DNA from 4 places in the Variovorax sp. OV084 genome. Region 4 is predicted to be linked to each of the others. Evidence: predicted binding sites of a transcription regulator. Region 4 holds the regulator's gene; each other region holds the start of a gene.
The links. The regulator sigma-54, encoded in region 4, starts transcription at its own class of promoters, with help from an activator protein. The targets are predictions, from matches to a motif close to TGGCANGNAANCTGCTTT.
Positions count from the first base shown of each region.

Region 1 (7,681 bases), on a different contig from region 4:
TGAGGGGACTGCGGCGGCACTGGCCGCGCATCGCCATCACCTTGCTGCCCGTGCTGCTGGCGCTGGCGCACGCCACCGGCGCCTGGCCGCTGACCGCGATCGAGCGCCTTGACCGGCTGATCTACGACATCCGCCTGCGCGCCACCATGCCGGGCACGCCCGATGCGCGGGTCGTGATCGTCGACGTCGACGACGCCAGCCTGGCGCGCCAGGGCCAATGGCCCTGGGCACGCGACAAGATCGCCCGCCTCACCACGGAGCTGATGACCCGCCAGCAGGCGGCCGTGCTCGGCTTCGACGTCATGTTTCTCGAGCCAGACCGCAGCTCGGGCCTCGACAGGCTGCGAGAGATGGCGAGCGGGCCGTTGAGCAACGTGCCGGGTCTGGCCGCCGAGGTCGAGCGACTGGCGCCTGGCCTCGACCATGACGCCACCTTCGCCGCGGCGCTGAGCGGCCGGCGCGTGGCACTGGGCTACTACTTCACGCGGACCGAGGCGCCGAGTGCCAAGGGACAGCTGCCTGCTGCCCCCTTGCTGCCAGCCGGGGCCTTCCCCTCGGGCGGGATCTACGCAACGACCTGGAACGGCTTCGGCGCCAGCCTGCCGGCACTGGCGCAGGCCGCGCCAATGGCGGGTTTCCTGAATACGCTGGTCGGTGCCAACGGCGACGGCGTCATTCGCAGCGTGCCGCTCATCGCCCGCTACGAAGGCGACAAGGCGCAGCCGGGTTACTACGAGTCGCTGGGGCTCGCCGTCTACCGCCTCGCGAACGGATCGCCGCCCGTGCAGCCGGCCTTTGCGCCCGGAGGAGGCGCCGCGCCGCAGCTCGAATCGCTGAGAGTGGGCCGCCTGCGAATTCCGGTCGACGGCACGGGCAGCATGCAAGTGCCGTTTCGCGGCCCAGGCGGCGCGGACGGCGGATCGTTCCGCTATGTGCCCGCCGCCGACGTGCTCGAAGGCCGGCTGGGGCCGGGCGAGCTGAAGGACAAGATCGTGCTCCTGGGCGCCACGGCCCCGGGGCTGCAGGATCTGCGTGCCACACCCGTCGAGGCTGCGTTTCCGGGGGTGGAGGTGCATGCCAACGTCGTCTCCGCCCTGCTCGACCATCGGCTGCTCAGCGTGCCCGACTACGCGGTGGGCTATGAGGTGCTGCTTGTCGCCGTGACGGGGCTTGTGCTGGCCTTCGGGCTGTCTTTGCTGTCGGCATCGCGCGCCCTGCTGCTGGCCGCGGGGACGATCGCCGCGCTGATCGGTCTCAACACCTGGTTGTACGTGAGCCACAGCCTCGTGCTGCCCCTGGCGTCGGCGCTGGCGATGACGGCGCTGGCCTTCGTATTCAACATGAGCTGGGGCTACTTCGTCGAATCGCGCGCGCGGCGCGGCTTGGTGCGGCTCTTCGGCACCTACGTGCCGCCACAGCTCGTCAACGAAATGATGGAGCACCCCGGCCGTTACAGCATGCGCGCCGAGAGCAAGCCCATGACCGTGATGTTCTGCGACATGCGCGACTTCACCCGCCTGTCGGAGCAGATGGCACCGGCCGAGCTGCAGGCCTTTCTCAACACCGTCTTCAGCCGGCTGACCAACGTGATCAGCGCGCACCGCGGCACCATCGACAAATACATGGGCGACTGCGTCATGGCCTTCTGGGGCGCCCCCATCGACACGCCCGACCACGCCACGCTCGCCGTGCGGGCCGCGCTCGACATGGCCGATGCCGTGCACGACATCAACCGCATTCACCGCGCCAGCGGCCGGCCCGAGATCAGCGTGGGCATCGGCATCAACAGCGGCCTGATGAGCGTGGGCGACATGGGCTCCACCGCGCGCCGCAGCTATACCGTGGTCGGCGACGCGGTCAACCTCGCATCCCGCCTCGAGGGCCTGAGCGCACACTACGGCGTGCAAGTCGTGGCCAGCGGCGCGACATGCGAGCTGGCGCCCGACTACGTCTGGCAGGAGCTCGACAGCGTGCGCGTCAAGGGAAAGGCGCAAGCCGTTGCCGTTTTTACGCCCCTGGCCGTGCGCACGCCCGAGGCGGTGGCGCAGACCCGGCAACTGCTCGGCCGCTGGAGCGAAGTGCTCGCGGCCTACCGACGGCAGGACTGGGCAATGGGCCGAAACTTGCTGGCCCCCCTGCTCGCCGCGGATGCCAAAAAAGTCCTTTACCAGCTCTACGCCCAGCGTTTAGCCTCGATGGCGTTGCGACCGCAAGACCCTGATTGGGATGGCGCGACCCGGTTCGAAACCAAATGACGACAGACACACACAAGGGGTCTTTCACAATGCAGGTTCGTGTGCTGGGTTGTTCGGGCGCCATCGCCAAAGACTGCCGCACCACCTCTTTCCTGGTCGACACGGACCTGCTCGTCGATGCGGGCACGGGCGTCGGAGACCTCACGCTCGAAGAAATGGTCCGCATCGACGATGTCGTGCTCACCCACAGCCACCTCGACCACATCGCCGCACTTCCCTTGATGCTCGACGCCGTGGGCAGCCGCCGCAAGCGGCCGCTGCGCGTGCATGCGCTGAGGGCCACCATCGACGCGCTGCGGGCGCATGTGTTCAACAACGTCATCTGGCCGGATTTCGAGAGCATTCCCAGCATCGAGGCGCCGTTCGTGAGCTTTCACGTCATTGCCGTCGGGCAAATGCTGCCGCTGGGCAGCCGCGAGCCCAAGCTGGTCGAGGTGCTGCCCGCGGTTCATACCGTGCCGGCCTGCGGCTTTGCCGTGAGACGGGCCGAAGGCGGTGCCCATTGGGTGTTCAGCGGAGATACGGAGCGCAACGCGCCCTTCTGGGAACGGGTGAATGCGCTCGACGTGGCGATGCTGGTGATCGAAACGGCCTTCAGCAGCCGCGAGCAGGCGCTGGCCGAGCGCAGCCTGCACCTGTCGCCCGCGGTGCTGGCCGACGAGCTGGCGCATATCGGGCCGGGGAAGCAGTACCCGATCTACATCACCCACACCAAGCCCACCGAAACCGACGAAATCATGAGTCAGATCGAGGCGCTGATGGACGAGCAGGTAGCGGGGTTGGCGCAGCGGGATATACGCTGGCTGAAGGCGGATGAGATCCTGACTTGCTGATGGCGAGTGATGCGTTGGCATGACAAATTTGTCACCAAGCGTGGCGTCTTTAAGCAACTTGTGTCACACGTCGTAACGACAATGTGATCAAAGTTGACGTGTTCGGTCAGCAGGAGGCTCTGGGGGCGGGTGGCACAGATGCTGCGGAAGGTACCTCGCTCCGGGCAGGTTCCCGGGCGTAACAACCAACCAACCTGGAGTTAGTTAAATGAACCGTCGTACTCTCGCCCGCCGCGCACAGGCCGGCTTTACCCTTATCGAATTGATGATCGTTGTGGCGATCATTGGTATTTTGGCTGCTATTGCGATTCCGCAATATCAAACTTACATTGCTAAGTCACAAGTTACTCGCGTGATGGGCGAGGCTGGAGCCCTTAAGACGGCTGTCGAAACGTGCATGCTGGAAGGCCGTACGGGTTCAGTTTCTTCCAACATCCCCACGGGCACTGCCCAAGCTGCTGACGAATGCAATCTGCAAGCTACTGCATCGTCGATTCAAGATGGCGCGAAACAAGGCAGCGGCGTGGCTGCAGCGACCGGCACTGGCTATCCGCAAGCGACTCTTTCGACCACCGCACCTGTGACCATTATTGCAACGTTCGGCAACGGTGCTGCTGCTGCTCTCAAGACGGCTGGCACCAACACGTTGACCTGGACGAGGAGCATCGAAGGCACTTGGAAGTGCACCGCCACTGTTGATGCAAAGTATCGTGCAGCTGCTTGCGCCGACGCTACCTAAAAACTGTCGACTCGCATGAATAAAGGCTCCGCTTTGGCGGAGCCTTTTTGCTTTCAATATTGATAGTTGTAGCTGGTGGACTTGCTCTCGCTACGGCTATCAGACGAGAGTAAGACTAGAGGCGGCACAGGCAAAATGACTTGAATGAAGTTTTTTGCAAAGGCCACTGGCCCTGCCAGGCGGGACTTCCAGGCAGCCGCCTGCAGTGCATTGATCGCGCTGCCGTTCCTCTTTCCGATATCTGCAGGCCCATCGGTCAACGCATGGCAACAGTTCGCGTCCTGGCTCTGTATCGCGCTACTTTCCGTCTTGCTGGTCAGACCAGGAGGAGCTGCACCACAACAACTGCTCATGAGCTGGCTTGCGGTGGCCGCTCTCGTGATTGCTCTTTTCCATAGTCACCAGCTTGGTGTCGGCTCTTGGCTATCGGCTGTCATTGCAATCACCGCGACCGGAATGGTTGCTTGCTTTGGTGCCAGGCTTTCGAGCAGCAGTGCTCGCATGCATGACGCTTTAGCCCTCGGTTTGCTATGCGCAGGACTGATCAGCGCAGTGCTTGGGTTGCTTCAGTACTACGGGCTGGCAGCGATCCTTGTGCCGTGGACCAATGCACCTGACCTGGGTCAAGCATTCGGCAATCTACGTCAGCGCAATCAGTTCGCAAGCCTGATCAGCATGGCCCTTGTTGCCGCGCTGTGGTTCTACCCTAGAGAGGGCAAGGGCGCAGCATATGGACGCTCCATGTGGTTGGGCGCCGTAGTCTTGTTGGTGGCAGCGGCCGCAGCGTCAACTTCACGAACTGGCTTGCTTCAGTTTCTATTGATCATAAGCGTCACGGCATTCATGGCAAAGCGTGAACGGCGGAGGAAAGATCGAGCCGCCGTTCGCCTTCCCACCCCGTTCTTGCTTTTATCCCTGGTCCCGCTGTACTTTGCGATTGCTTGGGCATTGCCACAACTCGCAGGAGGCGGCGTCGACAGCATGGTGCAGCGCTTGAGTGAGGGCGCGCCGGTAGGGCACAGCCGATGGATTCTCTGGCAAAACGTTATGAGCTTGATCGCAGAACGTCCCTGGAGCGGTTGGGGTTGGGGAGAACTGAGTTTTGCCCACTACAGCCACAGCGCACTCTATGTCGGGCCGCGTTTCGTCGAGATCCTCGACAACGCGCACAACTTGCCATTGCATCTTGCGGTGGAGCTTGGCATTCCCGCCGCAGTCTTGATCTGCGGCGGTTTTCTTTGGCTGGTGATCAGTGCTCGACCTTGGAGTGAGCGTGACCCGCTCCGCCTTATGGCGTGGGGACTGCTCTGCATCATCGTATTGCACAGCCTGCTGGAGTATCCGCTGTGGTACGGCCCTTTCCAACTGGTCTTCGGGCTCTGCGTCGGCATCCTGTGGGCACCTTCGCTGCAGCAGGTCGGTTCTGGCAGGGAATGGTGGCTTTCTCGATCCATCACATGGCCCGTGATCGCGGCCGCAGCGTTGCTTGCCGTAGTCGGCTACGCGAGCTGGGATTACGTCCGCATCAGCCAGATCTATATGCCTCGCGACGAACGACTGCCCGGTTACGAAGACGACACCTTGGCGAAGGCGCGAAGCTCATGGCTGTTCGCAAACCAGGCGGGCTTTGCTGAACTCACTCTGACGCCCGTCACGTCAGCGAATGCTGCGGGGATCTATGCACTCGCCAAGCACGTCTTGCATTTTTCTCCCGAACCACGAGTGATCGTCAAGCTGATCGAAAGTGCAGAACTGCTGGGCCTTCATGAAGAAGCTCGTACCGAGGCGGAGCGATTCCGCATCGCGTTTCCGCTCGAGTACGAACTGTGGGCGGTGGGCAAGCCGCTCGATTCGTCGCTGCCCTGATCCCCCAATTGCATGGGCGTCACCGCATCACGAGTTCACGCCACGACATGTGCCAAGTCCTTGAATATGAGGCTTGGCCTCAAGGGCCATCAACGAACTGAACAGCGATCTCAGTGGCTGCCTATCTCGCACTCAACGAGGTCAAGAGGCATCAGCCGGTTGAGTTGCAATCACCGGAGCCGCAGTCTCCGGTCTTGTCCGGATCACAACTTCGAGGGCGTCCCGACGCGGAAATGATGACGGACATTCTGCGTTTGGTGTCGGCTTTGAACGTCAGGCAGCCATTGCCACCAAACTTTCCTGTAGTTGCGTCGCGAGCAAAGCCGTTGGGATCGTAAGTGACGGCGTTCGAGAAACCGTCCCCCAAGGATGTATCGCGCACGACACTGGGGTCCAGTTTTTCGTAGGTCCGCAGCGTTGTAGTTGTTGATCCAGAAGTCGTACTGATGGCCCAACCCTTGTTCCAATCGCTCGTAACGGGCGTGACCTTGACCGTCTGGGATTGCTTGATGGCCTCCATCCGCGCGATATTCAGGGTTGAAACCAAATCGCTGGCGGTTGCTGCCAAACGTTGATTGATCAGAATGTCTCTTAGGCTCGGGATGGCAACTGCGGCAAGTACTCCTACGATGACTATCACCGTCATCAATTCGACTATGGTGAAGCCTGATTGAGGGCCGCGACGTAAGCTGAGGCTCGGCGTTCTCATTTCCAGCACCTGGTGGAGTCGGTCCCTGTGCAAGTCTTGTTTCCCGCGCTATCAAGTTTGATATTGCCGACTTGAGGATCACTGAAATTGCTGTTGAGCGTGGCTGTCAACGCGACGCAACTCTTGATGTCACTCATGCCTGTGCAATTTCCGGTCGACATCGTGTACTTGCTCCCTGTCACCGTCTCTCCAGAATAGGATTTAAATACGGAGTGGTACTGATTCATCTGCGTGAAATACCGCTCTTGTTGCTGCATTTCGGCCAAAAGGGCTGCCCGTCCCTCAGCGCGCCAAGCATTGCGCACGTAGCTCATGTAAGACGGATATGCAATTGCGGCGAGCAAACCGACAATAGCCACCACGATCAATATTTCGATCAAAGTGAAACCCCTGTCACGTCGGATTTGAGGGCACATAGGCAATATTGGGTGAATTCGCATCATGGAGTTCCTGTCGGATTTGCCGCCGCCTTGGCGTCCTTATAGTTGGGGACTTGGCGCCAAGTCAGGCGAGCCGCTATCGACGAGACAACCCCGTTGTTGCCTGTCGGCTTTGTGACGTCCATGCCAGGGGTGCCATTGCCATTGCCCGTGCCCAGATTGATGACGGAGAGCCTTTTCTTCTCGGTTCGGCGACCTCGCGAATCAGTCTCTGAGTAAGCGCCCGGACCTTCTTCGATCACGATAGGAGACGACAACAGTCCCACTGTCGAAAGGCCACAAGACTCCCCCGTCGTCAGGCCCGTCGAGGCATTGACCGCACAGCTTCTGCCGCCCCCGCCGGCACCACAGACATTAGCATTGGGAATAAGGGTGTTGAAGAACAGGTAGCCTGCAGCCATCTCCATTTCCGTGACTTGGCGCTCGCCTTGATCCACAGAATTCGGCAAGTCAAAGTACCAGCCGCGTCGCGGTGAAGAGGTTCCCAGCGCACTGCTGTATTCGCCGTATACGAATCCGCTGCCGGCAATCGTGTACTTGCCACCAGTCGCGGCGGTCGCGGTGCGAGGCTGCAGGCTCGTGCGGCCATTGGTGATTGCAACGCCGTTGTCGTAGACCCCGTACATCGATTGAGTGGTGTAGCTCGATGTCGCCGAGTCCGAGTTCTCGATGAATTTCCCTGTACCAAACAGAATCACTGCGTTGCCACCCGGCCCGATTCCAATCTCTGGCGGGATGGTGATTGGCTGTCGGTTGGAGCTTGCATCGGTGGCAACGAAGAGCGGTCTCCCACTGAATGCCAAGGCATTGGTTGCACTCCAGGGGGCATTCACCGTGAA
Region 1 is NZ_FOII01000003.1:212,817-220,497, reverse strand. It holds gene BMW87_RS11085 (CHASE2 domain-containing protein) at 1-2,255, shown strand, start outside; gene BMW87_RS11080 (3',5'-cyclic-nucleotide phosphodiesterase) at 2,285-3,088, shown strand; gene BMW87_RS11075 (pilin) at 3,297-3,827, shown strand; gene BMW87_RS11070 (PglL family O-oligosaccharyltransferase) at 3,972-5,693, shown strand; gene BMW87_RS11065 (GspH/FimT family pseudopilin) at 5,845-6,402, opposite strand; gene BMW87_RS11060 (type IV pilin protein) at 6,399-6,818, opposite strand; gene BMW87_RS11055 (pilus assembly protein) at 6,842-7,681, opposite strand, start outside.
Region 1: BMW87_RS11075 (pilin) is a predicted target of sigma-54. The motif match lies at 3,219-3,236, and genes of this name have one in related genera.

Region 2 (7,681 bases), 230 kb from region 4:
GAAGCAGCTGATGCTCGAACCCAACGACAAGCCACTGGAGGCCTACGCCAAGTGACAGCAGATACCGTTGCCTCCCTCGCTTTTCAGCCGGCGCAGCGCGTGCGCGCCATCGGCGTCTCGGAGATCCTGCGCATCACCGACAACGCGAACGCGCTCAAGCGCGCGGGCCGTCCGGTGATCGTGCTGGGCGCGGGCGAGCCTGACTTCGACACGCCGCAGAACGTGCGCGAGGCTGCGGTGCGCGCCATAGGGCGCGGCGACACGCGCTACACGGTGCTCGACGGCAGCCCGGCGATGAAGGCGGCGGTGCAGCTCAAGTTCAAGCGCGACAACGCGCTCGACTTCGCCCTCGACGAAATCAGCGTGAGCGCAGGCGCCAAGCAGGTGATCTTCAACGCACTGATGGCCAGCCTGAACCCCGGCGACGAGGTGATCCTGCCCGCGCCGTACTGGACTTCGTACGCCGACATCGTGCAGATCTGCGGCGGCGTGCCGGTGCCGGTGGCGTGTACCGGGGAGAACGGTTTCCGGCTCGACGCCGCGCAGCTCGAAGCGGCCATCACGCCGCGCACGCGCTGGCTGTTCATCAATTCGCCGTCGAACCCGACCGGCGCGGCCTACAGCGCAGCGCAGCTGAAACCGCTGTGCGAGGTGCTGCTGCGCCATCCGCAAGTCTGGGTGCTGGCGGACGACATCTACGAACACATCCTCTACGACGGGCTGGCGTTTGCCACGCCGGTGGCCGTGGAGCCGCGCCTGCGCGAACGTACGCTGACCATCAACGGCGTGTCGAAGGCCTACGCGATGACCGGCTGGCGCGTGGGCTACGGCGCCGGGCCGCGCGCGCTGATCGCGGCCATGGCCGTGGTGCAGAGCCAGACGACCTCGTGTCCCTCGTCGATCAGCCAGGCCGCTGCCATCGAGGCGCTGACCGGGCCGCAGGACGTCGTGGCCGAGCGCTGCGCCGACTTCCAGGCGCGGCGCGACTTCGTGGTCGCCGCGCTGAACCGCGCGCCGGGGCTGCACTGCCGCGTGCCGGAAGGCGCGTTCTATACCTTCGCGAGCTGCGTCGGCGTGCTCGGCAAGCGCACCCGCGGCGGCGCGCTGTTGCAGACCGACAGCGACTTCTGCTGCTACCTGCTGCAGGACTTCGAGGTGGCGGTGGTGCCGGGCAGCGTGTTCGGGCTGGCGCCGTATTTCCGTATTTCGTATGCGACGTCGATGGCGCAGCTGGAAGAGGCGTGCGCGCGCATCATCGCTGCCTGCGCCGCGCTCGAATGACCTCCTTCATTTCATTGGAAAACGCATGACCTCACCCCGCACCGGCGGCCAGATCCTGGTCGACCAGCTCATCACCCACGGCGTCAAGCAACTGTTCTGCGTGCCCGGCGAAAGCTTTCTCGCCGTGCTCGATGCGCTGCATGACGCATCCATCGACGTGACCGTGTGCCGCCAGGAAGGCGGCGCGACGATGATGGCCGAGGCGCAGGGCAAGCTCACCGGCAAGCCGGGCGTGTGCTTCGTCACTCGCGGACCGGGCGCCACCAACGCGGCAGCCGGCGTGCACATCGCGCACCAGGATTCGACACCGCTGCTGCTGTTCGTCGGCCAGGTCGCGCGCGATGCGCTGGGCCGCGAGGCCTTCCAGGAGCTGGACTACGGCGCGGTGTTCGGCACCATGGCCAAGTGGGTGGTGCAGATCGACGATCCGGCGCGGGTGCCTGAGCTGGTGTCGCGTGCCTTCCATGTCGCAACCTCGGGTCGGCCCGGGCCGGTGGTGATCGCGCTGCCCGAAGACATGCTGACCGAGGCTGCGACGGTGGCCGACGCGCAGCCTTACGCGGTGACCGAAACCCATCCCGGTGCAGCGCAACTCGCAGAGCTGCAGCATCGACTGTCGCAGGCGCAGCGCCCGGTGGTCATCCTGGGCGGCAGCCGCTGGTCGGAGAAGGCCGCGCAGCAGTTCTCGGATTTCGCGGCCGCGTTCTCGCTGCCCGTGTACTGCTCGTTCCGTCGCCAGATGCTGATGTCGGCCGAGCACCCCTGCTATGCGGGCGACCTGGGCCTTGGCGCCAATCCGCGCATGCTGGAGCGCATCCGCAACGCCGACCTCGTGCTGCTGGTCGGCGGGCGCTTGTCCGAAGTACCGTCGCAGGGCTACGAGCTGCTGGCGATTCCGCAGCCGAAGCAGGCGCTGGTGCACGTGCACGCCGACGCCGACGAGCTCGGCAAGCTCTATCGTCCGGCGCAGGGCATCCACGCCACGCCGCAGGCTTTCGCGGAAGCCGTGTCCACGCTGCGCCCCGCGCAAACGCCGGCCTGGCAGGCAGAAACGAAGACCGCCCGCGAAGACTTCCTGCGCTGGAGCGACCCGGCCCCCATCCGCATTCCCGGCCCGCTGCAGATGGGCGAGGTCATGCAGCACCTGCGCGAAGTGCTGCCGGCCGACACCATCTTCTGCAACGGTGCGGGCAACTTCGCCACCTGGGTGCACCGCTTCTGGCCCTTCCGCTCCTACGCGAGCCAGCTTGCGCCCACCAGCGGCTCGATGGGCTACGGCCTGCCGGCCGGCGTCGGCGCCAAGCGGCTGTGGCCGCAGCGCGAAGTGGTCGTGTTCGCGGGCGATGGCGACTTCATGATGCACGGCCAGGAATTCGCAACGGCTGTGCAGTACGGCCTGCCGATCATCGTGGTGCTGCTCGACAACGCCATGTACGGCACGATCCGCATGCACCAGGAAAAGCACTACCCCGGCCGCATCAGCGCCACGCAGTTGAAGAACCCGGACTTTCGCGGCTATGCCGAGGTGTTCGGCGGCCACGGCGAACGCGTGACCAGCACCGAAGAATTCGGCCCCGCGCTGGCGCGCGCGAGAGAGAGCGGCAAGCCGGCCATCCTGCATTGCCTGCTGGACCCGGAAGCGATCACCCCGGGAAGCACGCTGCAGTCGATTCGCAAGGCAGCGCTGGCTGCAAGCTGAGCACCCGATGCCATTCGCACGCACCCCGAAAAGACTCAGCGCAACCCACCCACATAGCGAGGCGGCGGCGTAGGCGGCGTCCCATCGGGCTGCCGTGCCGCCAGCCGCGCAGCGCGAGCCAGCGGCTCCATCGCCTGCTCCAGCCGCGTCGCCAACTGGTAAAGCTCCTCGTCCTTGGTGTCGGCAGCGTGCGCGCGCGTCATGCGCACGATCTCGGCCGCGTACTCGGCATTGGTCGCCATCCACTCGGTGTCGGTCACGCGCCCATGCTTTCGCCGCAGCGCCACGTGAAGGCGGGCAGCAAGGGCGATGCGTTCGCTTTCGGACATGGATGGCATGGTTCCTCCGTCGGTGGGTCAACTACTCCCGAGATGTTCTCTGTGCTGTGCAAGATCGAGGCCCAGCACCTCGCTGTCGGCATCGACGCGCAACCCGACCATGATGTGCACCAGAAACAGCACCACCGCCGTCCCCGTTGCGCTGTAGATAGCCACGCTGCCGACGGCGATCGCCTGCGTCAGCACGTCGCCCGTGGCGCCCGAGATGCGCGCATCGGCGAACACGCCCGTCAGCAGCGCGCCCACGATGCCACCGATGCCGTGCACGCCGAACACGTCGAGCGAGTCGTCCGCGCCAAGCAGGTGCTTGAGACCGGTGGCGCCCCAGTAGCAGGCCAGCCCCGCGATGGCGCCGATGGCCAGCGCGGACAGCGGCGTGACGAAGCCGGCCGCCGGCGTGATGGCCACCAGCCCCGCCACCAGGCCCGAGCACAGGCCCAGCAGCGAAGGCCTGCGCCGCACGATCCATTCGCCGAGCATCCAGCTCATGGCGCCGGCCGCCGCCGCGATGTGCGTCACCAGCATCGCCAGGCCCGCGCGCCCGTCGGCCGCCACCGCCGAGCCCGCATTGAAGCCGAACCAGCCTACCCACAGCAGGCCCGCGCCCGTCATCGTCATCGCCAGGCTGTAGGGCTCGAAGGCCTCGCGCCCGTAGCCCTTGCGCGGCCCGAGCGCATAGGCGCACACCAGCCCCGCGATGCCCGCGTTGACGTGCACCACCGAGCCGCCAGCGAAGTCGAGCGCTCCCATCTGCGCGAGCCAGCCGCCCGGCTCCCACACCCAGTGCGCGACAGGTGCGTACACCAGCACGCTCCAGAGCAGCGCGAACCACAGGATCGCCGAGAAGCGCATGCGCTCGACAAAGGCGCCAAGCACCAGTGCGGTGGTGATGATCGCGAAGGTCAGCTGGAACATCGCGTAGACCGACTCGGGCACGTTGGGCGCGACGTGGCTCACCGCCACCTGCCCGGCCTCCTTCAGGTACTCGAAGCCCGAGAACCAGAAGCGCCCGGTGCCGCCCAGCCAGGGCCAGCCCTCGGTAAAGGCCAGCGAATAGCCCACCGCGAACCAGGTCAGCGAGACCGCCGCGGCTATCGCCACCACCCCCGCCATGGTGGCCAGCACGTTCTTGCGGCGCACCATGCCTGCATAGAAGAGTGCGATGCCGGGCAGCGTCATCAGCAGCACCAGCGCGGTCGAAGTCATCATCCATGCGGTGTCTGCCGCGTTGATGGAGGCGTGCGGAGCCAGGGCCATGACCGTTTCTTCTTCTTGAAGTGATGGACCTTGGTGCTGCCTGCACAAGTCGTGCCACATCGTTAACCATCAGAAACACTTTGGTTCGCAAATCGGGCTTTCTCGGTAAGGCAAAGCGGGTAATTCCCAATGCACTGAGGCGGTGCGCACCCTAAAGTCTGCCCACTCGCGAACGGGCCCTGCTCGTGCTGCCGAGGGTCCGAGGAGACAATCCCCAAGCAACAATAAAAATGCTTCAAAGGCTCCGTACGAGATGCCGTGTTTGACTTTGAAAGGCGCCGCTGGTCGGCGCCTTTTTTATGCCTGCGTGACCTGATGCACCTGCATCTTCAGCTCCTTTTTTGATAGCGCCACGGGTGGGGTAGTCTTCCCCCTATGGAAATGCTGGTGGTAACGGGCGCCTCGCTGCTCGCCGTGTTTCCGGGCGCACCGCCGGCGACCCTGCCGGGCACCAACAAGAGCGCGTCTATTTGGGGCACCCCGAGCAAATGCCCCAAATGAAAAAAGCCCCCGGAGCGGGGGCTTCTTGCAGGGAACGGAGCGCTCACTCCTCGACGAAGGCTTCCTCGCGCTTGGCCTTGATTGCGGGCAGCAGCACGATGCCCAGCAGCAGCGCAGCCGCCACCAACAGCCCCGCCGACAGCGGCCGGGTGACGAATACGCTCCACGCACCGCGCGACAGCAGCAGCGCGCGCCGCAGGTTCTCTTCCATCATCGGCCCGAGGATGAAGCCCAGCAGCAATGGCGCAGGCTCGGTCCGCAGCTTGATGAACAGGTAGCCGATGAAGCCGAAGGCCGCCACCATCCACACGTCGAAGGTGTTGTTGTTGGTCGAGTACACGCCGATCGCGCAGAACAGCACGATGGCGGGGAACAGGAACTTGTAGGGCACCGTCAGCAGCTTGATCCACATGCCGATCAGCGGCAGGTTCAGGATGATCAGCATCGCGTTGCCGATCCACATCGAGGCGATCAGGCCCCAGAACAGCTCGGGGTTGCTGGTCATGACCTGCGGACCCGGCTGGATGTTGTGGATCGTCATTGCGCCCACCATCAGCGCCATCACCGCGTTGGGCGGAATGCCCAGCGTCAGCAGCGGGATGAAGGAAGTCTGCGCGCCGGCGTTGTTGGCCGACTCGGGTGATGCCACGCCGCGGATGTTGCCCTTGCCGAAGGGCACTTCGCCGGGGCGCATGCGGATCTTCTTCTCCAGCGCATACGAGGCGAACGAGGCCAGCAGCGCGCCGCCCCCGGGCAGGATGCCCAGTGCAGAACCCAGGGCCGTGCCGCGCAGCACCGCGGGCAGCATGCGCTTGAAGTCGTCCTTGGTGGGCCACAGGCCCTTGACCTTGTGCGTGAACACCTCGCGCTCGTCGTCGGGCTGCGAAAGGTTGCCGATGATTTCGCCGTAACCGAACACGCCCATGGCGATCACCACGAAGCCGATGCCGTCGGTGAGTTCCGGAATGTCGAAGCTGTAGCGCGCGACACCCGAGTTCACATCAGTGCCCACAATGCCCAGCAGCAGGCCCAGCACGATCATCGCCACTGCCTTCAGCAGCGAGCCCGAAGCCAGCACCACCGCGCCGATCAGGCCCAGCGTCATCAGCGAGAAGTACTCGGCCGGGCCGAACTTGAAGGCCAGCTCGGTCAGCGGCGGCGCGAAGGCGGCCAGGATCAGCGTGCCGACGCAACCCGCGAAGAACGAGCCGAGGCCGGCCGCGGCGAGCGCCGGGCCTGCGCGGCCCTGCCTTGCCATCTGGTAGCCGTCGATACAGGTGACCACCGAGGACGACTCCCCTGGCAGGTTCACCAGAATGGCCGTGGTCGAGCCGCCGTACTGCGCGCCGTAGTAGATGCCGGCCAGCATGATCAGCGCCGACACGGGCGGCAATGCGTACGTGGCGGGCAGCAGCATCGCGATGGTTGCGACCGGGCCGATGCCCGGGAGCACGCCGATCAGCGTGCCCAGGATGCAACCCAGCAGGCAGTACAGCAGGTTGGTGAAGGTGAAGGCAACGCCGAAACCGATGGAAAGGTTGTGGATCAGGTCCATGGTGTGCGCTCCTCAGCCCGAAATGAAAGTGGGCCAGACCTGGATCTGGAGCTTCAGTGCCCAGATGAAGGCCACGTAGCTGCCAGCCGCCAGGATGGTCGAGAGGATCAGCACGTCGCGCAGCTTGAAGTGCTCGCCCGCCATGCTCGAGATGATCGTGAGCGCGTAGATCGCGATGATCATCCCCATGGCCGGCAGCCCGATGCTGGGCAGGCCGCCCAGCAGCACGCCGAAGGCCAGGTTGGCGCCGAGCACGAAGGCCAGCGGCTTCCAGGCCCATTTGCCGATCGGGTGGCCGTCGGTGGTTTCGACCACCAGCGCCTGGAACATGATGATGGCCCCGAGGATGGCCAGCAGGATGCCCAGCATGAGCGGGAAGTAGCCCGGCCCCATGCGGGCGCCGTCGCCGATGGTGTAGGTGGTCGCGCCTATCGCAAAGGCGCCCCCCACGGTGGTGAACATGACTCCTGAAAAGAAGTCAGCCTGACTCTTGATGCGCATGTCGTCTCGCCCCTCTTGTATGGAGGGGTGAGGGTCGTTCTGCGGGCCTGACCGTTGGCTGACCTGCCCGGTACGGACAAATGCTTACCGCAGGGCTAGGGTTCTCCCTCGACGCCCCCTGCGCCACAGAGGGCCACAAACGAAAAAAGCTCCCGAAGGAGCTTTTTCATTCAGAAGCCCGAAGGCTCTGGAGGGAAGGGCTTAGTAGCCGCCGCGACCACCGCCGCCGCCGCCGTAACCGCCGCCACCACCGCTGCGGCCACCGCCGCCGCCGCCGTAACCGCCGCCGCCGCCACCGCCGTAGCCGCCACCACCACCACCGCCGCCGTAGCCGCCGCCACCACCGGTACGGGGGGGACGAGCTTCCATCGGACGGGCTTCATTCACCGTCAGGGCGCGGCCCTGCAGCGAGTGGCCGTTCATGGCTTCGATGGCTGCGAGTGCTTCAGCATCCGAACCCATTTCGACAAAGCCGAAGCCCTTCGAACGGCCGGTGTCACGTTCCATCATGACCTTGGCGCTGACGATTGCGCCGAACTCGCCAAAGGC
Region 2 is NZ_FOII01000004.1:128,329-136,009, forward strand. It holds gene BMW87_RS13395 (amino acid ABC transporter substrate-binding protein) at 1-55, shown strand, start outside; gene BMW87_RS13400 (pyridoxal phosphate-dependent aminotransferase) at 52-1,281, shown strand; gene BMW87_RS13405 (thiamine pyrophosphate-binding protein) at 1,307-2,980, shown strand; gene BMW87_RS13410 (hypothetical protein) at 3,016-3,318, opposite strand; gene BMW87_RS13415 (ammonium transporter) at 3,337-4,575, opposite strand; partial or broken gene BMW87_RS35470 (sulfite exporter TauE/SafE family protein) at 4,951-5,055, shown strand; gene BMW87_RS13420 (tripartite tricarboxylate transporter permease) at 5,120-6,631, opposite strand; gene BMW87_RS13425 (tripartite tricarboxylate transporter TctB family protein) at 6,644-7,132, opposite strand; gene BMW87_RS13430 (RNA recognition motif domain-containing protein) at 7,334-7,681, opposite strand, start outside.
Region 2: BMW87_RS13415 (ammonium transporter) is a predicted target of sigma-54. The motif match lies at 4,615-4,632, and genes of this name have one in related genera.

Region 3 (7,681 bases), on a different contig from region 4:
GAGGTGGCCAGCGCGGCGTCCACCATGCTGATGCCGCGGTAGGCGTTGCTCTGGCCGTTGGAGATGGTGCACGGCGCCCAGCTGTTCTGGTTCGCATCCCACAGCCGCGCGGAGTTGACGGCGACGAAGCGGCTCGCCGAGGACAGCGCACCGCCGCTACCCACCAGCTGCTGGGCGACTGATTGCAAGCCGGTGTTGACGTACTGGCACTTGAAGATGCCCGGACCGCTGCCCAGCAGGTCTTCTGTCGACTGCGCCGGTGCCCGGTCCTGCTGCTTGGCTTGTGCGTCCAGCAGCCAGCCGTTGGGCTTGAAGATGGTGGAGCCATCGTTCTGGTAGACGCTGACGATCTTGTCGATGCTCACGTTGTTCACCAGGCCCAGCGAGATCAGGCCGCCGGTGGACGTGCCGGCGAAACCATTCGCACTTGCGACGATGCCGAAACTCTTGTCCAGGTCCTGGATCAGCATCGCCGTGATGACGCCGCGGATACCGCCGCCGTCGCAGCAGAGAATCTTGAAAGACATGGCTACGCTCCTTGCTTGAGTGGACGGTACCCGCGGCGCGCGGGCCCGGATGCTCCTTGGTCTCAGGCCGGAATGTGAGTCAATTGGTGGAGCAGCGCATCACTTGAACGAGGGATGGGCGATCTTCTGCACCGGTACGGCTGACTGGATAAGTCCAGCCGGTAATAAAAAAGGCCCCAAGGGGCCTTTTTTATTCGATGCCGAGTTCCTGGATCTTCCGGGTGATGGTGTTGCGCCCGATGCCCAGTTTCTGCGCGGCCTCGATGCGGCGGCCGCGCGTGTTGGCCAGGGCTGTAAGGATCAGCCTCGACTCGAAGCGGCGCGAGAGCACATCCCACACATCGGTGCGGCCGGCCGCGAGCAAGGCCTGGGCTTCGTGCTCCAGGCCGCTTTCCCAACTGCTCACGCCCGCATGGGCTTCAGCGGGCTCGGAGACGGCGTGCGCAGGCGCCGATTCGCTGCCTGCAACTGGCAGCGACGCCACGGGCTGGGCCGCTGCGGTCGGCGCGACGGTCGCGGCTTCGGGCACGTGGAGAGTCTCAGCGCCTGCACCGACGGCCATCACCTCGGGCGGCAGGTCCTTCGCTTCGATCAGCTGGGCCGGCGCCATCACGGTCAGCCAGTGGCAGATGTTCTCGAGCTGGCGCACGTTGCCCGGGAAGCCGAAGGCCGCGAGCTTGGCCAGCGCCGCATCGGAAATGCGCTTGGGCTCGACGCCCAGCTGACGCGCGCTCACCTGCAGGAAGTGGCGCGTGAGCGCGGGCACGTCTTCACCGCGTTCGCGCAGTGCCGGCAGGCGCAGGCGAATCACGTTGAGGCGGTGGAACAAGTCTTCGCGGAAGCCGCCGAGCTTGACGCGCTGCTCCAGGTCCTGGTGGGTGGCCGCGATGACGCGCACGTTGGCCTTGACCGAGTTGTGGCCGCCCACGCGGTAGAAATGGCCGTCGCTCAGCACGCGCAGCAGGCGCGTCTGCAGGTCGAAGGGCATGTCACCGATTTCGTCGAGAAACAGCGTGCCGCCCTCGGCCTGCTCGAAGCGGCCGCGGCGCATGGTTTGCGCACCGGTGAAGGCGCCGCGCTCATGGCCGAAGAGTTCGCTCTCCAGCAGGTCCTTGGGAATGGCCGCGGTGTTGATCGCAACGAAGGGGCCGTTGGCGCGCGGCGAGTGCTTGTGCAGCGCACGCGCCACCAGTTCCTTGCCCGAGCCCGATTCGCCGGTGATGAGCACCGTAACGTTGCTCTGCGAAAGCCGGCCGATGGCGCGGAACACGTCCTGCATCGCAGGAGCCTGGCCGAGCATTTCGGGCGCCGCGACCATGCGTTCTTCGGCGACTTCCTCGCGCTGGCTTTCATCGACGGCACGGCGGATGAGTTCGACCGCACGCGGCAGGTCGAAGGGCTTGGGCAGGTATTCGAAGGCGCCGCCCTGGAAGGCCGAAACGGCGCTGTCGAGGTCGGAGAAGGCCGTCATGATGATGACGGGCAGGCCGGGGTGCTTGGCCTTGATCTTGTCCAGCAGATCGAGCCCGGAACCGCCGGGCATGCGGATGTCGCTCACCAGAACCTGGGGACCTTGCTGATCGTCGTCGGCGGCCTGTTCGAGTGCTGCCAGCACCTCGCGCGTGTTCGTGAAACTGCGCGTGGGCAGGTCTTCGCGCAATAGAGCCTTCTCGAGCACGAAGCGAATCGATTGGTCGTCATCAACTATCCAGATCGGCTTCATGCATCTCCTCTGTTGCCGGTGGCTGCGCTAGGGCAGCGGTATCAATATCTTGAAATCGGTTCGGCCCGGGACGCTGTCGCACTCGATCACGCCGTGATGCTGTTGCACAAAAGTTTGCGCGAGCGTCAATCCCAGCCCTGTCCCGCCTTCCCTGCCCGATACCAGCGGATAGAAGATGCGGTCCTTGATCGTGTCCGGCACACCCGGTCCATTGTCGATTACATGCAATTCCAGTGCCAGTCGATACCACTGCTTGTTGAAGATCACCTGACGGGCTATGCGCGTCTTGAAAGTGATCTGCGCGTCGCCTGCCGCGCGGCGCTCGGTCAGCGCCTGCGCCGCGTTGTGCGTGATGTTGAGCGTGGCCTGGATGAGCTGCTCGCGGTCGCCGCGGAACTCGGGAATGGACACGTCGAAATCGCGCTCGATGTGCAGGTCGCGCGGAAACTCCGCGAGGATGACCGAGCGCACGCGCTCGCACACCTCGTGGATGTTGACGTCGCCCACCACGTGCGGGCGGCGGTGCGGCGCCAATAGCCGGTCGACCAGCGTCTGCAGGCGGTCGGCCTCGTGGATGATGACCTGGGTGTATTCGATGAGGTCGCGCGATTCGACCTCCATCTGCAGCAGCTGCGCCGCGCCGCGGATCCCGCCGAGCGGGTTCTTGATCTCGTGCGCGAGGTTGCGGATGAGTTCCTTGTTGGCCTGCGCCTGGTCGATGAGGCGCTCTTCGCGGTCTTGCCGCACCTGCTGCTCGAGTGGCGACATCTCGATGATGAGCTCGCCCTTCTTGTCGCCCTGCGCAAGCGTGACCTGCACGGGCATCAGCTCGTGGTTGACGCGGCGCAGGAAGGCTTCGTAGCGCAGCGTTGCAAAGTCGTTGCTGCTCGCGCCGTCGATGGCCGTGCGCAGCACCTGCGGCTCGTGAAAACACGCGCCGAACTGCGAGCCTTCGAGCGTGCGGCGCGAAGTGCCCAGTGCGTCTTCGAGGCCTGCGTTGGCGAACAGCACGGAGCCGTTGCTGTTGACCACCGCGATCAGCGTGGACAGCAGGTCGAAGGACTGGAAGCGCGGATTGGCGCCGGTCGCCTTCTTCCCGAACACCATGACTACTGCGGCTGCTGCTTGTTCGGCAGGCGGCCGATTTCGCGGCGGATGCCGGCGATGTCACTCTCGTTGCGCGCCAGCTCAGCCTTCATTTCGGCGACGCGATCCAGGTACTTCTGGTAATTGCGGCCTTCGCTGCCCTGCTTCTCGGGCTCGCCGTTGTTGTATTCCTTCTGCAGCTCGGCCTGGCGCGCCTCGGCCTTCTTGAGCTCAGACTCGAGCACCGAACGAGCCTCGCCGTCACGGGCACGCTGGTCGACGCCTTCGACACGCGGGCTGCCCGCCGGCGCACGCGCCGCGGAAGAGCCACCGGACGACGCAGAGCCACCGCCCGAAGACTTGGTGCCTTGCACGACCGTGACGTTGCCGCCTTCCATGACCTTGCAGCCCTTCTGCTGGGCGATGGTGGCGTTGTTGGTGTACTCGTTGCCGCAACGCCAGACGCGTTCCTGCGCGAGCGCCGGCAGCGCGATCAATGAACCGGCCAGGAAAATGAGAGAAGCAGTCTTCATGTGTATCGGTGGAGGGCGGCGACAAAGGTGCATTTTCGTGCAATTCGATGCCACCAGTGACAAGATGTTCCACTCCATTGAAAAAGGACGGCCGTGGCCGTCCTTTTTCATTACATCCCCGCCAATGGATTGGTGAGGTTGTACTTCGCTCGATTACAGCGAGTAGTACATGTCGAACTCGACCGGATGGGTCGCCATGCGGAAGCGCGTGACTTCCTGCATTTTCAGATCGATGTACGCATCGATGTACGCATCGGTGAACACGCCGCCCTTGGTCAGGAACGCACGGTCCTTGTCCAGGTATTCCAGGGCTTGGTCGAGGCTGTGGCAGACGGTCGGGATCAGCGCGTCTTCTTCCGGCGGCAGGTGGTACAGGTCCTTGCTGGCGGCTTCGCCCGGATGGATCTTGTTTTCCACGCCGTCGAGACCGGCCATCAGCAGCGCAGCGAAGCCGAGGTACGGGTTCATCAGCGGATCGGGGAAGCGCGCTTCGACGCGGCGGCCCTTCGGGTTGGCCACGAACGGAATGCGGATCGAGGCCGAGCGGTTCTTGGCCGAGTAGGCCAGCTTCACCGGGGCTTCGAAGCCGGGCACCAGGCGCTTGTAGCTGTTGGTGCCGGGGTTCGTGATGGCGTTCAGGGCACGGGCGTGCTTGATGATGCCGCCGATGTAGTGCAGCGCGAAGTCCGACAGGCCTGCATAGCCGTCGCCGGCGAACAGGTTCTTGCCGTCCTTCCAGACCGACTGGTGCACGTGCATGCCGGAGCCGTTGTCGCCGACGATGGGCTTGGGCATGAAGGTGGCGGTCTTGCCGTAGGCGTGGGCCACGTTGTGGATCACGTACTTCTGCAGCTGGACCCAGTCGGCGCGCTGGACCAGCGTGCTGAACTTGGTGCCGAGTTCCATCTGGCCGGCGTTGGCCACTTCATGGTGATGCACTTCGACCGGGATGCCGAGCGATTCGAGCACCAGGCACATTTCCGAGCGCATGTCCTGGAAGCTGTCGACCGGGGGAACCGGGAAGTAGCCGCCCTTGACTGCCGGACGATGGCCGGTGTTGCCGTGCTCGTATTCCTTGTCGGTGTTCCACGAGGCTTCTTCGGAGTCGATCTTCACGAAGCAGCCCGACATGTCGTTCTTCCAGCGGACGCCGTCGAACACGAAGAATTCGGGTTCCGGACCGAAGAAGGCGGTGTCACCCAGGCCCGAAGCCTTCATGTATGCCTCGGCGCGCTTGGCGAGCGAACGCGGATCGCGCTCGTAGGCCTTGCCGTCGGCGGGGTCGATCACGTCGCAGGTCAGGATCAGCGTCGTTTCTTCGAAGAAGGGGTCGATGTTGGCGGTGTTCGGGTCGGGCATGAGCTGCATGTCCGAAGCTTCGATCCCCTTCCAGCCAGCGATGGACGAGCCGTCGAATGCGTGGCCCGAGGTGAATTTGTCTTCATCGAAAGCCGAGACCGGCACGGTCACGTGCTGCTCTTTGCCACGGGTGTCGGTGAAGCGGAAGTCGACGAACTTGACCTCGTTTTCCTTGACGAGCTTGAGTACATCGGCGACGGTCTTTGCCATCAGTTTCTCCTGAGTTGGATGGTGGTTAGGAATACAGGGACGAGGGATGCAGTTTCTGTGCCATTGTCACCTCACTCGATGAGGCTTTAGTGGCCGCCGCAAACCCCAAATGAAGGCGGAATTTCACCAAATTGGTGCGTTCAGCATTAACGCACCAATTCTGGACCAAGCTTGGCATCAAAGGTGTGCAACCCTTCGATCAGCTGGACATAGGCGGCATCGAGCCGGCCGGGGTCACCCTTGACGCCCAGCTCGATGTGGCGGCCGTATTCGGGGTGATCGACGCTCGGCAGGCTGAACACCTTGATGCCGACGTGGGTGGCCTCGATGGCCTGCATGAGCGGCGTCAGCGTGGCTTCCATGGCACCGAAAACGATCACCGACTTCTCGGCGACGGCATTGCGGGTAAACAGTTCGGCGTAACGGCCGTCGAGCACGGACTCGATCATCGGCCAGGCCATGACGGGAAAGCCCGGCACAAAGTGCACGTCGCCGACGCTGAAGCCGGGGATCTTGTTATACGGGTTGTAGATGAGCGCGGCGCCCTGCGGAAACACGCCCATGTTGAGCCGGTGCACGTTGTCGGACCGGTCGGGCTCGTAGGGCACGCCCTGCTCTCGCGCGGTGTCCTGCATGCGCTCGCGGATCAGCAGCTCGGCCTCGGGGTGCAGCGCCAGCGGCACGCCCAGCGCCTTGGCGGCGCACTGGCGGGTGTGGTCGTCGGGCGTGGCGCCAATGCCACCGGTCGAGAAGACGATGTCGCCCGAGGCGAAGGCGCGCGCCAGCGCGGCCGTGATGCGCGCGGGCTCGTCGCCCACGTATTCGGCCCAGCTCAGTTGCAGGCCGCGCGCGGCGAGCAGCTCGATGACCTTGGCCATGTGCTTGTCGGCCCGCTTGCCGGAAAGGATCTCGTCGCCGACGACGATGAGACCGAATGCGCGTGTCATGGTGAACCCCATTGGGAAAGAGCGGCCTTGCTGGCCTCTTCGGCTTCGAGGGCCGGTGTTGTGCCGTTGGCGGCCGATGCCTCGGTCACAGCGCGCTGGGCACGCAGCCGCGCGAGCGCGTCAAGGCAGTAGTGAGCGAACCAGAGCGCCGAGAAGGCGAAGACCAGTGTGTAGATCCAGATGGCGATCGGCACCAGCACGAAGAAGGCCGCGGCGAACAGCAGGCCCGATGCCCAGACGATGCTGGGCGCGGCGCCCAAGTAGCCGCACAGCACGCCGATGCACAGCAGCGGCAGCCGGTGCGCGCGCAGCAGCGCGGCGCACTCCTCGGGGCTGGCGTGCTCGGCCAGCGCATCGAAGCTCATCACGCGGTAGGTGAGCCAGCCCCAGATCAGCGGCGGCAGGATCAGCACCAGCGGCGGTATGAGCCACAGCGGCATCGACACCACGAGGGCGATCAGCGCCAGGATGGTGACGCCGAGCGAACGCGCGACGCTGCCGAAGAACGAAGCGCCCTTTTTCTGCTCGAGCGAGGGAAAACGCCGCTCGCCCACGAGCCTGGTCAGCGCAGGCGCCATGAAGCCGGCCACGATCAGCAGGCAGACCACCACGATCAGCGGCGTGGCGGCGAACACCACGACCAGGGACGCCAGCGCGAAAGTGACGTCACCCGAGAAAAGACGGCCAATCCACGCCCAGAAGCTCGACAGCAGCGGCCAGGCATCGAGCGCGCCGCGTGTCCAGGTCACGGCGGAGTCCCAGTAGAAATAACCGAGCCCCGCGGCCAGCACCACCATCAACCCCAAAGGAAGCAGCGACAGCACGATCACGCGCGGCAGCATGCAATAGGCGACCGCGCGCCAGAAGGAGTCGAGGAGCAGGCGCATTGAGCAGCGAGGATAACGCCTCGGACGAGCCGTTCAGGGGCCGGAGCCCCTCAACCGCGACCGACCATTCGCTTCAGGCCGAGCCACTGCTGGGCCCAGAAACCGCGCCCGTATTCGCGCACGCGGCCGTCGGCATCGGCCTCGACTTGGTCGCGGATGCCGGTCGGGTCGTAGCGGTCCTCGAAGTTGGCGGTGCGAAACAGCATGTCCCACCAAGGCAGCAGCACGCCGAAGTTGTGGCCGCCGAGCGTGCTCCTGCCGTTCGATTCGTGCCCCAGCCCGATGCTGTGGTGCAACCGGTGGAAACGCGGGCTGATCCACAGCCGCTCGCCGATGGCGCCGAAGCTCAGCCGCAGGTTGGCGTGCTGCAGGCTTTCGCTGAGCTGCGTGAAGGCGACGAAGGCGATGA
Region 3 is NZ_FOII01000034.1:18,469-26,149, forward strand. It holds gene BMW87_RS33720 (patatin-like phospholipase family protein) at 1-527, opposite strand, end outside; gene ntrC (nitrogen regulation protein NR(I)) at 718-2,250, opposite strand; gene glnL (nitrogen regulation protein NR(II)) at 2,278-3,357, opposite strand; gene BMW87_RS33735 (hypothetical protein) at 3,360-3,869, opposite strand; gene glnA (type I glutamate--ammonia ligase) at 4,023-5,438, opposite strand; gene BMW87_RS33745 (competence/damage-inducible protein A) at 5,585-6,385, opposite strand; gene BMW87_RS33750 (EI24 domain-containing protein) at 6,382-7,272, opposite strand; gene BMW87_RS33755 (sterol desaturase family protein) at 7,323-7,681, opposite strand, start outside.
Region 3: glnA (type I glutamate--ammonia ligase) is a predicted target of sigma-54. The motif match lies at 5,484-5,501, and genes of this name have one in related genera.

Region 4 (7,681 bases):
GCACGGCCGCCATGCAGCTCGCCAAACCGCTGGGGCGCAAGCCCCGCGAGCTGGCCGAGCAACTGAGCGCTGCGCTGCTCGCCACCCCCGCTTTCGGCCAATGGGTCGAGGCCATCGAGATCGCCGGGCCCGGCTTTCTCAACATCCGCCTGAAGACAACGGCCAAGCAGCAGATCGTGCGCGAGGTGCTGTCGGCCGGGAATACTTTCGGGCAACAGCCCGCCACCGGCGAGAAGGTGCTGGTCGAGTTCGTCTCGGCCAACCCGACCGGCCCGCTGCACGTCGGCCACGGCCGCCAGGCGGCACTGGGCGACGCCATCTGCAACCTGCGCGCCTCGCAGGGCGAAAGCGTCTGGCGCGAGTACTACTACAACGACGCTGGCGTGCAGATCCAGACGCTGGCCACCAGCACGCAGCTGCGCGCCCGCGACTTCAAGCCCGGCGACGCCGAATGGCCCAGCGGCGAGAAGGCCCCTGCCTATAACGGCGACTACATCGCCGACATCGCCGAAGACTTCAAGGCGAAGAAGACCGTCAAGTCGGAAGACCGCGAAGTCACCGCCAGCGGAAACATCGACGATATCGACGCGATCCGCGAGTTCGCCGTGGCCTACCTGCGCCGCGAGCAAGACCTCGACCTGCAGGCCTTCCGCGTTCATTTCGACCAGTACTACCTGGAGTCCAGCCTCTACACCAGCGGCCGCGTCGAAGCTGCCGTGCAGAAGCTCGTGGCCGCCGGCAAGACCTACGAACAAGACGGCGCGCTGTGGCTGAAGTCGACCGACTACGGCGACGACAAAGACCGCGTGATGAAAAAGCAGGACGGCACGTACACGTACTTCGTGCCCGACGTCGCGTATCACATCGCCAAGTGGGAGCGCGGCTTCCACAAGGTCATCAACATCCAGGGCACCGACCACCACGGCACCATCGCGCGCGTGCGCGCCGGCCTGCAGGCGGCCGGCGAAGGCATTCCCGAGGGCTACCCCGACTACGTGCTGCACACCATGGTGCGCGTCATGAAGGGCGGCGAAGAGGTCAAGATCAGCAAGCGCGCCGGCAGCTACGTCACGCTGCGCGACCTGATCGAGTGGACCAGCACCGATGCCATCCGCTTCTTCCTGCTCAGCCGCAAGCCCGACACCGAATACACCTTCGACGTCGACCTCGCGGTGACGAAAAACAACGACAACCCGGTTTATTACGTGCAGTACGCGCATGCGCGCATCTGCTCGGTGCTGGCCGGCTGGGGCGGCGACGCGGCCACGCTGAAGGACGTCGACCTGTCGCCGCTCGAAAGCCCGGCCGCCCAGGCGCTGATGCTGCTGCTGGCCAAGTACCCGGCCATGCTGACGGCCGCGTCGAAGGACTTCGCTCCGCACGACGTCACGTTCTACCTGCGCGAGCTGGCCGCCAGCTACCACAGCTACTACGACGCCGAGCGCATCCTGGTCGACGACGAAAAGGTCAAGCTGGCCCGCCTGGCGCTGGTCGCCGCGACCGCGCAGGTGCTGCACAATGGCCTCGCGATTCTCGGCGTCAGTGCGCCGAGCAAGATGTGAACCTCCTCACCATGAAGAAGACAACCAGACAACGCGGCAACATCGTCATCGGCCTGATCATCGGGCTGGTGCTCGGCCTGGGCGTCGCGCTGGGCATCGCGGTCTACGTGACCAAGGTGCCGATCCCGTTCGTGACCAAGACGCAGCGCGGCGGCGCCGAGCAGGACGAGGCCGAGGCCCGCAAGAACCGCGACTGGGACCCGAACGCGCCGCTGGCCGGCAAGGCAGGCGCCGCCAAGCCGGCGCCCGCACCCACCGGCCCGGTCAACCCCGTCACCGGCGAGCCGGCCACCACCGCCGTGGCCCCTGCCACCGCCCCGCCCACGACCGCACCGCCGGTGCCCGTGGTGGTGGCGCCCAAGCCGCCGCGCCCTGCGCCGGTGCCGGCCGAAGCCAATGCCCTGCCGCCTTCGAACGATCCGCTGGGCGACCTGGCCCGGGCGCGCTCGGGCGGCGGCGCCAGCTCCGGCAGCACGACCACCGCGTCGGCCGCACCGAGCAGCAACAGCAATGCCGGCAGCAGTTCCGGCCCCGATCCGTTCATGTACTTCGTGCAGGCCGGCGCCTTCCGCACCACTGACGACGCCGAGGCGCAGCGCGCCAAGCTGTCGCTGATGGGCGTCGAGGCCAAGGTCACCGAGCGCGAGCAGGCGGGCCGCACCGTCTACCGCGTGCGCGCGGGCCCCTTCAACAAGAAGGACGACGCCGACCGCCTCAAGGAGCGGCTCGACGGCGGCGGCATGGATTCGGCGCTGGTTCGCGTGCAGCGCTGACCCGGCAGCCGACACAAATAGCCCCTAAGCTTCGCCGCGCGGCGTTTGCCGCCACCATCCACTGCCTCGGGCGCGCCGGATGAGGGGGAACTCCCCGCCGCGCGCCGGCTCAGTCTGCCGTAACAACTGGAGAGCTCTTTCAATGAAACGTCGTGACTTTTCGCTGGCCGCCACTTCGCTCGGGCTGCTGTCCCTGGCTGCCAACCCTGCCCACGCCCAGGCGCGTGCGCCCAAGGCCGGCACCGAATACCTGGTGCTCGACAAGCGCGTGCCGGTCGACGCGCCCGCCGGCAAGATCGAGGTGGTCGAGTTCTTCTCGTACAACTGCCCGCATTGCAACGACTTCGAGCCGGCGCTGGAAGCCTGGATCAAGACGGTGCCCAAGGAAGTCGCCTTCCGCCGCATCCCCGTGCCTTTCGTGGGCAACGACGTCGAAGCCAAGCAGCGCCTGTACTACGCGCTCGAAGCCATGGGCAAGGTCGACGAATATCAGCCGAAGGTGTTCAACGCGATCCACGCGCAGCGCCAGAACGTGAACGGCGACGCCAACATCATTGCCTGGGCCGCCGCGAACGGCCTGGACGGCGCCAAGTTCAAGGAAGTCTTCACCTCCTTCGGCGTGGCCAGCAAGGCCAAGCGCGCCTCGCAAATGACCGACGCCTACAAGGTGGCTGGCGTGCCGGCAATGGCCGTGGCCGGCCGCTGGTACGTGGACGGCGAAACCGCCGGCAACATGACCAAAGTGCTTCAGGTCGTGAACTATCTGATCGGCGAAGCGAAGAAGGGCTGACCCCCCAGGATCGCGGTCCGGCGGAGCCGGTTCCGCGGTGTTCCAGGAAGAAAGTCAAGCCCGCATCGGCGGGCTTTTTCATCTGTGCGTGCGGGGCTGACGCAATCAGCCGCATACAATGCCGAGCAAGTTTCGTGCCTCTATGACATTGCACTCTCACCCCACCACTACCTTCCTCCGTCGCATCGGCCGCCTGGCCGCCGGCGCGCTGTTGCTGGCCGGCCTTGCCTCGGGCGCACTGGCCGAAACCGCCGACCGCACCAAGCCGATGAACATCGAGTCGGACTCGATGCGCTACGACGACCTGAAGCAGACCAGCGTGTTCACCGGTAACGTGCTCGTTACGAAGGGCACGATCATCATCCGCGGCGCACGCATGGATGTACGCCAGGACCCCGAGGGCTACCAGTACGGCGTGGTCACGGCGGCACCGGGCAAGCGGGCCTACTACAAGCAGAAACGCAATGCGCCCGACGAGTGGATCGAGGGCGAGTCGGAAGTCATCGAGTACGACAGCCGCGCCGACAACGTCAAGTTCATCCGCAACGCCACCATGCGCCGCCTGCTTGGCGCTACGCCGAACGACGAGAGCCAGGGCGCGCTGATTGTCTACGACCAGAGCAACGACACCTACACGGTCAACGGTTCCACTGTGCCGCCGAACACCGCCGTCAACGCGTCCACCCCGGGCGGGCGCGTCAAGACCATCCTGACCCCCAAGGCCGCCACCGCACCGGCAGCCGGTGCCTCAGCTCCGGCCGGCGCGAAGGCGGCGCCGCCGGCGCCCACGCCCGCACCCGGCAAGGGCCTGCGCCAGAGCACCACGCTCAGTGACCAGGGAGAAACCCGCAAGTGATCGAAACCGCAGGAACGCAGGACGCCAACGGCGCACCGGGCAGCCGCCTGATCGCGCGCGGCCTGAAGAAGAGCTACGGCAGCCGCACGGTCGTGAAAGACGTCTCGCTCGACGTGCAGAAGGGCGAAGTCGTCGGGTTGCTCGGGCCGAACGGCGCGGGCAAGACCACCTCGTTCTACATGATCGTGGGGCTGGTGCGCGCCGACGCGGGCGACATCAGCATCGACGGCGAGCCCATCGCCCACATGCCGATCCATCGCCGCGCCCGCATGGGCCTGAGCTACCTGCCGCAGGAAGCCTCGATCTTCCGCAAGCTCACGGTCGAGGAAAACGTGCGCGCCGTGCTCGAGCTCCAGAGCGAGCCCGACGAGAACGGCAAGATGGCGCCGCTGTCGAAGCAGCACATGGACGAGCGCCTGGCCGAGCTGCTGGCCGACCTGCGCGTCGACCACCTGCGCGATTCGCCCGCGCTCGCGCTGTCGGGCGGCGAGCGCCGCCGCGTCGAAATTGCGCGTGCGCTGGCTACGCAGCCGCGCTTCATCCTGCTGGACGAGCCCTTCGCCGGCATCGACCCGATCGCGGTGATCGAGATCCAGCGGATCATCAGCTTCCTGAAAGAGCGCGGCATCGGCGTGCTCATCACCGACCACAACGTGCGTGAAACGCTGGGCATCTGCGATCACGCTTTCATCATCAGCGACGGGCATGTGCTGGCACAAGGCACACCCTCGGAGATCGTCGACAACGCCGAAGTACGCAGGGTGTACTTGGGCGAACACTTCCGCATGTAAGGGCGGGAGCGGTTCCCATGAAGCAAGGGCTATCCCTTCGCGTCTCGCAGCATCTGGCGTTGACGCCACAGCTGCAGCAGTCGATCAGGCTGCTTCAACTCTCCACGCTCGAACTGAGCCAGGAGGTGGAGCAGATGCTCGACGAGAACCCGTTCCTCGAGCGCACGGCTGAAGAAGCGGCGCGCGAGGAATTCGGGCTCGACACGGCCGATGCCCCGGTGCCGCGCGACGACGGCGGCGATAGCGGCGACGGCGAAAGCGACTTCGCTTCGCCCGCCGCCAGCGCGTCCACTGCTTCCACCGAAACCAGCACCACCACCACGGCCGACACCGACGGCCCCGCTGCCGAGATCACCGAGCGCGAGCCCGACTGGGAAGGCGACGGCACCGTCGACATGGCGCCCGACGACAGCGAATGGGGCAGCGATGCGCCCGCGCGCCAGAACAACCTCGGCGACGACGAACGTGCCGACGCCACCGAACTCGCGCGCAGCCAGGAGTCGCTGCAGTCCTTCCTGCACCGCCAGGCCCTGAGCCTGCGCCTGAACGAGAACGACAGCGCCGCGCTGCGCTTTCTCATCGAATCGCTCAACGACGACGGCTACCTGGAAGACTCGCTGCCCGCACTGGCCTCGGGCCTGGCCGGCGACGACAACGACCAGTTCGACGACCTCGTGCATCACTTTCAGGTGGCGCTCGGCCTGCTGCAAAGCCTGGAACCCGCCGGCGTCGGCGCTCGCGACCTCGGCGAATGCCTGGGCATCCAGCTGCGTGCCCTGGCCCGCGAGGACGAGACCGACGAGGAAGAGCTGGTCCGCAAGACCGCCATCGCCATCTGCAAGCAGCCAATGGAGCTGCTCGCGCGCCGCGACTTCAAGCGCCTGGCCACGCTCACCCGCAGCAACGAGGAGCTGGTGCGCTCGGCGCTGCAGATCATCGCGCGGCTCGAGCCCAAGCCGGGTCGGCGCTTCGTCGACGTCGAGCGCAACATCGTCATTCCCGACGTGATCGTCACCAAGACGGGCCGCGGCACCAATGTGAAGTTCCGCGTCATGCTGAACCCCGAGGTGATGCCGCGCCTGCGCGTGCACGACATCTATGCCGGCGCACTCAAGTCGCACAAGGGCGAAGGCAGCCAGGCGCTGTCGCAGCGGCTGCAGGAGGCGCGCTGGTTCATCAAGAACATCCAGCAGCGCTTCGACACCATCCTGCGCGTGAGCAACGCCATCGTCGAGCGGCAGAAGAGCTACTTCGTGCACGGCGAACTCGCGATGCGCCCGCTGGTGCTGCGCGAGATCGCCGACGAACTGGGCCTGCACGAATCGACCATCTCGCGCGTGACCACCGCCAAGTACATGGCCACGCCCTTCGGCACGGTCGAGCTCAAGTACTTCTTCGGCTCGGCGCTGGGCACCGAAACCGGCGGCAATGCGTCGAGCACCGCGGTGCGCGCGCTGATCAAGCAGTTCGTCAGCTCCGAGAGCATCAAGAAGCCGCTGTCGGACAGCCAGATCTCCGAGATGCTGAAAGAGCAGGGCATCGAGTGCGCGCGCCGCACCGTGGCCAAGTACCGCGAGGCGCTGCGCATCGCGCCCGCCAACCTGCGCAAGGCCCTGTAGAAAGCCACCGATGACCCGTCGCCTGCCGTCGCTTTCGCGTTGTGGGCATTGGGTTTTCGTCATGGCTGCGGTCTTGCTGTTCGCAGGCTGCGCCACATTGCCCGACGAGGCGCCGCGCCCGCCCACCAAGGCCATGGCCGTGTCAGCCGACACCGCGCTCGGCAAGATCGCGCTGGCCTCCCAGCCCGACCCCGACCTGAGCGGCTTTCGCCTCATGCCCGGCGGCGACTTCGCCTTCGACACCCGTATCCAGCTGGCCCGCCGCGCGCAGCTCACGCTCGACGTGCAGTACTACCAGATCGAGAACGACGAGACCGGCCGCTACCTGATGCGCACCCTGCGCGACGCCGCCCAGCGCGGCGTGCGCGTGCGGCTGCTGATGGACGACCTCTACACCTCCGGCGAAGACGAGCTGCTGCTCGGCCTGGCCGCCACGCCCAACGTGGAGCTGCGCCTGTTCAACCCGTTCCCGGCCGGGCGCGGCAGCCTGCTGAAGCGCTTCAGCGCGTCGCTCTTCGACTTCAGCCGCGTCAACCGCCGCATGCACAACAAGCTGTTCATTGCCGACGGCGCGATGGCGGTGGCGGGCGGGCGCAACATCGGCAACCAGTATTTCAGGCGCACGGCGGGGGAGAACTTCCTCGACCTCGACACCTTCGTCACCGGCGCGCTGATCCCGCGGCTGGGCAGCCTGTTCGACCAGTACTGGAACAGCATCTACGTGCGGCCGATCCAGTCGGTGGTGGCCAGCGACCTGTCGCGCGAGGAGCTGCAGAAGCGCTTCGACGTCGCCACCGGCCTCGACACCACGCCACCACCGCCGCCGCCCGCGCCCAACGACCTGCTTGGCTACAGCCCGATGGCGGAAGACCTGAACGCCGGCAAGCTCGGACTGATCTGGGCCACCGCAGAGGCCTACGCCGATTCGCCCGAGCGCGTGATCGGCAAGACCACGTCCTACGGCGGCGTGCCGCTGCTGGACGTCGACAGCGTGCGCTACAACGTGGTCGAGCAGATGCGCCGTGCGCGCTCCGAGGTGACCATCGTCTCGCCCTACCTCATTCCGGGCGCCTCGGGGCTGGAGGTGATGCGCGAGATCCGCGGCCGCAACGTGAAGATCAGCGTCGTCACCAATTCGCTGGCCGCCACCGACGAGCCGCTGGTGCACACCGCCTACCGCCGCTACCGGCCCGACATGCTCAAGCTCGGCGCCGACCTCTACGAACTGAGCTCCACGCGCACCCGGCGCAGCGTGCGGCTCGGCCTGTTCGGCACCTCGGTAGGCAGGCT
Region 4 is NZ_FOII01000004.1:357,173-364,853, forward strand. It holds gene argS (arginine--tRNA ligase) at 1-1,562, shown strand, start outside; gene BMW87_RS14410 (SPOR domain-containing protein) at 1,574-2,335, shown strand; gene BMW87_RS14415 (thiol:disulfide interchange protein DsbA/DsbL) at 2,478-3,125, shown strand; gene lptA (lipopolysaccharide transport periplasmic protein LptA) at 3,268-3,981, shown strand; gene lptB (LPS export ABC transporter ATP-binding protein) at 3,978-4,772, shown strand; gene rpoN (RNA polymerase factor sigma-54) at 4,790-6,391, shown strand; gene BMW87_RS14435 (phospholipase D family protein) at 6,402-7,681, shown strand, end outside.